2 regions of the Mariniluteicoccus endophyticus genome follow, and region 2 is predicted to be linked to the other one. Evidence: riboswitches for the same ligand, from Rfam matches in the RefSeq annotation. Region 2 holds a riboswitch; the other holds the start of a gene.

Region 1 (4,406 bases), on a different contig from region 2:
CGGGCAGCTTCAGGCCGCCGAGGCCGAGCGTGCCGAGGACGACAAAGACGAGCGCGGGGACCGCGCCGCAGGCGGCGACGAGCCACTCGGGCAGCGCCCACGGGTCGGGCCGGTAGCGCGAGCGGACCGCGCGGTCGCGGCCCAGCGCGAGCGAGCCGAGCAGCAGGACGACGCCCACGGCGAGCGCGCCGAGGGCGACGGCGGGCGCCATGGCCGCCGACACCATCCCGTACGCGCCGACGAGCAGCCCGATGATGCCGCCGAGCGAGACCAGCGTGGTGGTGACGCGGGCGGCGCGGCCGAGGTGGCGCGTACGCCCGAAGCCCTTGGACTCCATGGCGGCGGCCAGCGCGACGGCCCGGTCGAGCGCCGACTCCAGGACGGGCATCATCGTGGTGCCGAAGACCGTGGCGAGGCGTACGCGCTGGCCGCGCAGGCGGCGGGCGGCGTGGACGCGGCGGGCGTCGGCGACCATCTGCGGCGCGAACGTGAGCGCGACGACGCAGGCGACCTGCGCCTCGTACAGCGCGCCGGGCAGCGACCGCAGCAGCCGCAGCGGGGAGGCGAGCGCGTTGGCGGCGCCGAGGCAGGCGAGCATGATGCCGAGCTGGCCGCCCTCGTACAGCGCCGACAGGACGGCCTCCCAGGTGACGACTCCGCCGACCTTGACGCCGCGTACGCCCTCGGGCAGCGGCAGCTGCGGCAGGACGACGAGCACGTGGGAGCCCTGGGAGTAGGTCGACAGCACGGCCTGCAGGAGTACGCGCAGCGCGATCACGACGAGCGCGACCTTCAGGAAGACGGTGTACGCGCGGGCCCACGGCGCGTCGGTGCGCCGGGCCTCGACGACGAACCCGGCGACGGCGGCGACGAGGACCAGCAGCACCGGGTTGAGGGTGCGGCTCGCCGCGACGGCGAGCCCGGCCGCCCACAGCCACCACGCCCCCGGGTGGAGGGCCCGGGGGTTGCGCGGTGAGTGGACGGCCTGCACGTCAGGCGTTCTCGTCGGTGCGGCGCCTGCGCATCCACCAGGTGCCGGCGGCGAGCACGAGCAGCACGGCGGCGGCCAGCACCCACGGCAGGACCGGCGTGGCCTTCTCGGCGGTGTCGGGCGCGGGGGCCGGGGCCGCGGTGGCCTTCGACGAGCCCTTCGGCGCGGTCACGGTCAGCGGCAGGGTCTCGTCCTTGGCGGGCGCGTCGATGCGTACGGCGTCGGTGCAGGCGGTGGCCGGGTAGCCGCCGATGCCGCAGGTCTTGCCCTTCTCCTTGCGGACGTCGGCGACCTGGGCGAGCACGTCGGCGGCGGTGGCCTCGGGGGCGGCGACGACGCACGTGCCGTTGACCTTGCCGTCGGGCTTGTCGGTGGCGGCGATCGGCGCGTCGGCGGGCGTGCCCTGGTCGATGACGACGGCGACGCGCTTCTTGCCGTCCTCGGCCGGGGCGGCGGCGCAGATCTGGGCGAAGTCACCGGCCGCGCGCGGCGTGCGCCGGTCGTTCATGCCCGCCGAGGCGAAGCGCCAGCCGAGGACCTGACCGTCGTCGGGGACGATGCCGTCGGCGCCCTTCTGCGCGTAGTCCCACGTCGTGCCGGTGGCCTGCCAGAACGACCAGTAGCGGTAGCCGTCCTCCGCGTGGGCGGGCGGCGCGATCAGGGACAGGGCGCCGATGGCCACCAGCAGTGCGGCGGCGAGGCGACGAAGGGCGTACATGTGGGCTCCTCGGTGGTCGGAGACCACGCGAAGACCCGGCGTACCGGCCCTTCCCCGCAGTCCACGACGGGTTCGGTGAATCAGTCGACGCGCGGGGCAGTGCTCCGGCTCGGCCCGAGGGCCTCACGGTTGCGGGTCAGCGCCGGAATCGCACCGGCTTCCCTGATCCGCACGTCCTTCAAGTTGTGCGACGGGCAGCCTACACCCGCGCCTCATCGGCACAGTGCGTGATCGGACGGTCGGTCTCGCACGAATCTCCGAGAGATCGAACTCGGCAAGAGACGCAGCGACGACCTCGCCCACCGCTACCGAGAATGGCTCACAGCAGCTTGACACCAGATAGGAGCATCAGACCCGATCTACCGGAGGGGGAGGTGGGACCGGTGGTAGAAGTCGTAGAACCATTTCCAGTGGGCAGGCGGATCGTATCGGACGGTCTCTGAGTCGCCCCGGGACGTCTCAGGCAAAGTCAAGAGAAGCCACCTCTGGCCACTCGGTCGGCGGTTCATCGCCGAACCACGGTTGTTCAACCCCAATGAGACGTCCACCGCGGACCCAGACGATCAGCTCGCCGCAGAGCTTGCCATCAACAACGACGGCGGGGACGGGATGAACCGGACCATTCGGCAGCGATATGGCGGGGAGGTCATGTGAAACGTCGACATCAACCGAACGGCCACTGATTTCCGCGATGACGGTAGCTGCGTCGGCCTGGGCGACGAGGGCTTCGCGATCTGACGCCGAGAGATTCTCTGCGACGAGCCTAATCAGACCGACGAGCCGAACAGACAGGGCGGTCATGGCGTGAACGCCGTTCCGATGCGCGGGATCCCATCAACTACGGCCCCGCGTATGACAACGTCCTGACCACCAACAACTCGGTTGACTTCGAACCGGCCCGCACTCGGAAGATCCGGGCCAGGGGGGTCTGTCTGATTCTTTGTGTAAGTGGTGTTGGTTGGTTGAGACCCAGGCGGTCGCCGTAGGTCAGGGCTAGTACGTTCAGGATGTTCTTCCAGCCGGCGATCTGGCCGGTGGGGTTGGGCCGGTTCGGTTCTTTGTGCCGGATGGCGGGGTAGAGGACCTTCAACGCGGACTGCTCGTCGGGGAAGTGTCCCCGGCGCCGGGTCGCGGCCCGGAACCGAGCATTCAGCGACTCGATCCCGTTGGTGGTGTAGATGATCTTGCGGATCTCGGGCGGGAAGTCCAGGAACGGGATGAACTCCTCCCACGACCTGCGCCACATCTGCACCATCGCCGGATATTTGCCCTGCCAGGCCTCGGCGAACCACTCGAACTCGTCCTCGGCGGCGTCCACGCTCGGCGCGACATACACCCGTTTCAACGCCGCGGTGATCTTGGGCCAGTCCGCCTTCGACGCATACCGCAGACTCGACCTCATCAGATGCACCACACACGTCTGGACCGTCGCGGCCGGCCAGATCGCGGTGATCGCCGGCGGCAACCCCTTCAGCCCGTCGCAACACACGATGCACACGTCGAGAATCCCACGATTCTTCAGGTCTGTCAGCATGTTCATCCACTGCTTCGCACCCTCCCCACCCGAAGGGCCGACCCACATTCCCAACACGTCGCGGTAGCCCTCTGAGTCGCCCCGGGTGTGGTGGAGGGTCTGATCTGCCGAGAGGATGCAGATATGCCCGCACCGAAGAAGTACCCCGAGGAGTTGCGTGAGCGAGCGATCCGCCTGGTGCGTGATCGTCTCGCTGCTGAGCCGAGGTTGTCGCAGAACAAGGCCTGTCTGGCCGTGGGTGAGCAGCTGGCGATCAACGGCGCTACCTTGCCGAACTGGGTCAAGGCGGCCCGGGTCGACGACGGGGAGCTGCCTGGGACCACGAGCGCTGACGCCGCTCGGATCGCTGAGCTCGAGAAGGAGAACCGCGAGCTCAGGCGCGCGAATCTCATTCTGCGCCAGGCGAGTGCGTATTTCGCCCAGGCGGAGCTCGACCGCCGCTGAGTGACGTCGACGCGTTCATCGACGAGCACCGTGATGAGCACGGGGTCGAGCCGATCTGCTCCACGCTGGCCGAGGCCGGCCACCAGATCGCCCCCAGCTCCTACTACGCCCGCAAGTCCCGCCCGCCATCGGCGCGTTCGCGCACGGACGCGGTCTGGGACGAACGGATCACCACGGTGCACGCTGCGAACCGCGGGGTGTACGGCGTCCGGAAGATGTGGAAGGCCTTGGCGCGCGAGTATCCCGGCGAGCACGTCGCCCGCTGCACCGTGGAGCGACGCATGGGAGCGCTGGGGTTGGCCGGCGTGCCGAACAAGCGACACCCCACGACCACGCGCCGCCCCACCAAGGCCGTCGAGTTCCCCGCGGACCGGCTCGAGCGAGACTTCACCGCGCCCGCCCCGCAACCGCCGCTGGGTCGCCGACATAACCTACGTGTCGACCTGGTCGGGGTTCGTGTACGTCGCGTTCGTCACCGACCTGTACTCGCGACGCATCGTGGGCTGGCGAGTCGCGAACCACCTGCGCACCGACCTCGCGTTGGACGCCCTGGAGCAGGCCATCTGGTCACGCCGTCAGGAAGGTGAGGACACCCTCGAGGGGCTGGTGCACCACAGCGACCACGGCGTCCAGTACGTCGCCATTTCCTCTACCGAACGGCTCGCGCAGGCCGGGATCGAGGCCTCGGTCGGGTCTATCGGCGACTCCTACGACAACGC
Region 2 (4,406 bases):
GATCGCGATGTCGGCGAGCTCGTCGTGCCGGTCCTCGACGCCGGCGTGGCAGGCCTGGTGTTCGAGTCGCGCGCCGTGCGCGAGCAGGGGGGCGATGCGGTCCTCGCCGCACATGACGGGGTCGAGGTTGCGGCCCGGACGACCGGTTGCGAGGCGGTGGTAACCCGGGTCGATGTAGTCCGGGCCGACCTTGAACCCGGCCACCTCGCTTCCGCGGCGCGCGAGTGCCGCCATGAGTCCCGACGCGATGGTCGTCTTGCCGTGGCCCGACGCGGGTGCGGCGACGACGAGCCGGGGGAGGTGCACCTCGTCGTGGGAGGCCATCAAGCGGCCTCGCGGTGCGTCCGCACGGCGTCGACCAGGCGATCGGCGGCGACCTCGTCGAGCGCGACGTGCTCGGCGGCGAGATGGGTGGCGAGCTGCCGCGCCAGACCCATGCGGAAGCGGCCGGTCTCGCAGTCGATCACCAGGCAGTCCACGTCCGTCTCACGCAGGTGGTCGGCGACCTGCTGGGCGCGCCTGACGGCGTCCGGGCCCGAGGTGGCCCGCCCGTCGGTGATCACGACGAGCAGCGCGCGGCGGCGCGGGTCACGGATGCGCTCCAGGCGCAGCGTCTCGGCGGCGGTCCACAGGCCTTCGGCCAGCGGCGTACGCCCACCGTGCGGCAGCTCCTCCAGCCGGCGCGCCGCCGCGTCGACCGACGACGTCGGCGGCAGCGCCAGCGTCGCCTCGTGGCCGCGGAACGTCACCAGGCCGATCTTGTCGCGGCGCTGATAAGCGTCCAGCAGCAGGCTCAACGTGGCCGTCTTCACCGCCTCCATGCGGGCGCGGGCCGCCATCGAGCCCGACGCGTCCACGCAGAACAGCACGAGGTTCGACTCGCGCCCCTCCGTGATCGCCCGGCGCAGGTCGGAGCGCCGGAACAGCAGGTGGGACGAGCGGCCGCGCGCGTACTGCTGTGGGGCCGCCGCCCGGATCGTCGCCGGCAGGTGCACCGGGCCCGAGCCCGGGGCGTCGGTGGAGCCGATGCGGCGCCCGCGCGAGGTGATCGCCCGGCTGCGGCGGCCCGCCTCGCCCTCGCCCACGCCGCGGGCGGTGAACAGGCGCGTGCGGAACGGCTGGTCGGCCCGGGCGACGCCCGCCGGGGCGATGATGGGTTGGTCGTCGCCCTGCGGCTGCGGCTCCGCGTCTTGACTGCGCTCCGCGTCTTGCCATGAGCTCGGCTCCTCGTCGCGCTGGCGCTGGCTCGGAGAGCGGGAAGGTTCGGTGTCCCTCGGCTCCTCGTCGCGCCGGCGCTCGCTCGGAGAGCGGGAAGGTTCGGTGTCGCTCGGCTCCTCGTCGCGCTGGCCCTCGCTGGGAGAGCGGTCGTCGTCGGGGGCGGGCGGATCGGGCTCGGGCTCGTCGTCCCCGAGAATCTGGTCGAGCAGGTCCTCGTCGAGGCCCGGGGCGTCGAACGGGTTGCGGCGACGGCGGTGCGGCAGCGACAGGCGGGCCGCCGCGCGGATGTCCTCGCGCGTCACGTCGGTGCGGCCGTGCCAGGCGGCGTGGGCCACGGCGGCGCGGGCGGTGACGATGTCGGCGCGCATTCCGTCCACGTCGAACGCCGCGCACACCTCGGCGATCTTGGTCAGCGCGGCGGCGGACAAGCGTACCGAAGCCAGCGTCTCCTGCGCGGCGACGATCCGCGTACGCAGGTCCTCCTGCTCGGCGGCGAAGCGTGCCGCGAAGCCCGCCGGATCGGCGTCGAAGGCGAGCCGGCGGCGTACCACTTCGGCACGCAGCCCGGGGTCGCGCGGCGCGGCGACCTCGACGGTCAGGCCGAATCGGTCAAGCAGCTGCGGGCGCAGCTCGCCCTCCTCGGGGTTCATGGTGCCGACCAGCACCATGCGGGCGGCGTGGGAGACCGAGACACCGTCACGCTCGACGGTCGCGCGCCCCATCGCGGCCGCGTCGAGGAGCAGGTCGACCAGGTGGTCGTGGAGGAGGTTCACCTCGTCGACGTAGAGGATGCCGCGGTTCGCACCCGCCAGCAGTCCCGGATCGAACGCCGTCTGGCCGGAGCCCAGCGCCTTCTCGAGGTCGAGCGAGCCGATGACGCGGTCCTCCGTGGCGCCGACGGGCAGCTCGACCAGGCGCGCGGCACGCGTCGCCGTCCTGCCGTCGGAGGGGTGGGGTCCGTCCGGGCAGCTCGGGTCGGGTCGCGTCGGGTCGCAGCCGAACCGGCACCCGGCCACGACGCGCTGCTCGGGCAGCAGCTCGGCCAGCGCGCGGACCATGGTCGACTTCGCGGTGCCCTTCTCGCCGCGGACGAGCACGCCGCCCACCTCGGGGGAGACCGTGGTCAGGACCAGGGCCAGGGCCATGTCGTCGGATCCGACGACGGCGGCGAACGGGAAACCGACGGTCTTGGTCGGCGTCTCGGCAGTGCTCACAGTGTCCTCCTCACGGGTCCGCGCCCGAGGTAGTCGGTCGGTGAGGGCAGGAGACGACCTGGCTTCGGGCTGACGCCCTTCACAGTGGCGGGACCGCTCCGGATTCGCACCGGATTCCTCCCCGTCCTCGTCCGCGATCATCCCACCGTGGTGGGCAGGCTGTCGACCACGAGCGAGCCGCGGGCACGAACGGCTATCGTCTGCCGCGTGATCGATGTCGTGGGAGTGGGGGCCGACGGGCTGTCAGGGCTCCCTGCCCCCACCCGCGCCCTGGTCGACTCGGCGGAGGTCGTCATCGCCGCCGAACGCCTCGCCGAGGGTCTGCCCGCCCACGTCGACGTACGCCCCTGGCCGTCGCCGATGCGCACCGGGCTGCCGGCGCTGCTGGCCGAGCTCGCCGGTCGTCGCGTCGTAGCGCTCGCCTCGGGCGACCCGTTCGTCGCCGGTGCCGGCGGCACGCTCGTCGACCTGCTTGGCCCCGAGGGTGTACGCGTCCACCCGGCTGTGTCGTCGGTGGCGCTGGCCCGGGCCCGCATGGGCTGGCCGTCCGACAGCTGCACCGTCGTCCGCCTCCGTGGCCGCGACCTCACGCCGCTGCGCCGCGAGATGGCCCCCGGCGTACGCCTCATCGTGCTGTCGGGCGACGCGGAGTCGCCGTCGGAGGTCGCCGCGATCCTGACCGTCGCCGGCTTCGGTGGGTCGACCCTGACCCTGCTCGGCGACCTGGGCGCCAACACCGAGAGCCGCGCGACCTGTCGCGCCGACGAATTCGCGCTCGCCGCCCCGCGGCTCAACCTGGTCTGCGTCGAGGTCGCGGGCCGTCCCGCGCCGGTGGGATCGCGTACGCCGGGCCTGCCCGACGACGCCTACAGCACGACCCGCGGCCAGCTCACCAAGCGGCACGTACGCGCGACCGCGCTGGCGATGCTCGCCCCGCAGCCCGGCGAGCTGTTGTGGGATCTCGGCACCGGGTCGGGATCCGTCGCGATCGAGTGGGCCCGCTCCCACCCGACGTGCCGGGCGCTCGCCGTCGAGCGCGACCCGCAGCGCGCCGCGCTCGCCCACGACAACGCCGCCCGCCTCGGCGCGGTCGGCGTGGAGGTCGTCGAGGGTGAGTCCGCCGAGGTCGTCGGCGGGCTGGCCACCCCAGATGCCGTGTTCATCGGCGGGGGCGTGACGCGTGACCTCATCGACGCCACCTGGGCGGCGCTTCGCCCCGGCGGCCGGATCGTCGTCCACGCGGTGACCCTCGAGACCCAGGCCCTGCTCCTCGCCGCCCGCAGCGACCTCGGCGGCGACATGTTCGAGATCGCGGTCCGCGAGGCCGAGCCCATCGGCCGCTACACCGGGTGGGCGAGCGCCCGTCCCGTCCACCAGTGGGTCGCCCACAAGCCCATCACCTCACAGGAGTCGCAGTGACCGTCCACTTCATCGGCGCCGGGCCCGGCGCGGCCGACCTCATCACGGTGCGTGCGGCCAGGCTCATCAGCGAGTCGCAGGTGTGCGTCTACGCCGGCACCTATCTCGACGACGAGGTCCTCTCGCACTGCCCCGAGGGCGTCGAGCTCGTCGACTCCCAGAAGCTCGACCTCGACCAGATCACCGAGGTCCTCGTCCGTGCCCATGCCCAGGGCAAGGATGTCGCCCGCCTGTGCTCGGGCGACCCGTCGATCTATTCCGCCGTCGCCGAGCAGTCCCGCCGCCTCGATCGGGCCGGTGTCCCGTGGGACGTCACACCGGGCGTGCCAGCGTACGCCGCCGCCGCGGCCCTGGTCGGGCGCGAGTTGACCGTGCCCGAGGTGGCCCAATCGATCGTGCTGACACGCGCCCAGGCCGCGTCGACGAAGATGCCCGACACCGAGGCGCTGGAGAACTTCGCGGCGACGCGGGCGACGCTGGTGCTGCACCTAGCGATCCGGCGTACGCGCGAGCTCGCCGAGCGGCTTGTGCAGTTCTACGGCGAGGCCTGCCCGG

What was found. Region 2 has a riboswitch for cobalamin ahead of ACYVGD_RS02675 (putative cobaltochelatase). Riboswitches for the same ligand answer to the same signal wherever they lie in the genome.
Region 1: another riboswitch for cobalamin. It lies ahead of ACYVGD_RS02325 (SCO2322 family protein); the one in region 2 lies ahead of ACYVGD_RS02675 (putative cobaltochelatase).

Annotation. Positions count from the first base shown of each region.
Region 1 is NZ_BAAGXC010000006.1:45,764-50,169, forward strand. Features, by position in the region: gene ACYVGD_RS02320 (energy-coupling factor transporter transmembrane component T) at 1-991, opposite strand, end outside; gene ACYVGD_RS02325 (SCO2322 family protein) at 993-1,709, opposite strand; cobalamin riboswitch at 1,787-1,933, opposite strand; gene ACYVGD_RS02330 (hypothetical protein) at 2,169-2,510, opposite strand; partial or broken gene ACYVGD_RS02335 (IS256 family transposase) at 2,671-3,315, opposite strand; partial or broken gene ACYVGD_RS02340 (IS3 family transposase) at 3,367-4,406, shown strand, end outside; AL1L pseudoknot at 3,651-3,782, shown strand.
Region 2 is NZ_BAAGXC010000009.1:32,459-36,864, forward strand. Features, by position in the region: gene ACYVGD_RS02670 (cobyrinate a,c-diamide synthase) at 1-324, opposite strand, end outside; gene ACYVGD_RS02675 (putative cobaltochelatase) at 324-2,432, opposite strand; adenosylcobalamin (AdoCbl) riboswitch at 2,475-2,561, opposite strand; gene cbiT (precorrin-6Y C5,15-methyltransferase (decarboxylating) subunit CbiT) at 2,640-3,851, shown strand; gene cobM (precorrin-4 C(11)-methyltransferase) at 3,848-4,406, shown strand, end outside.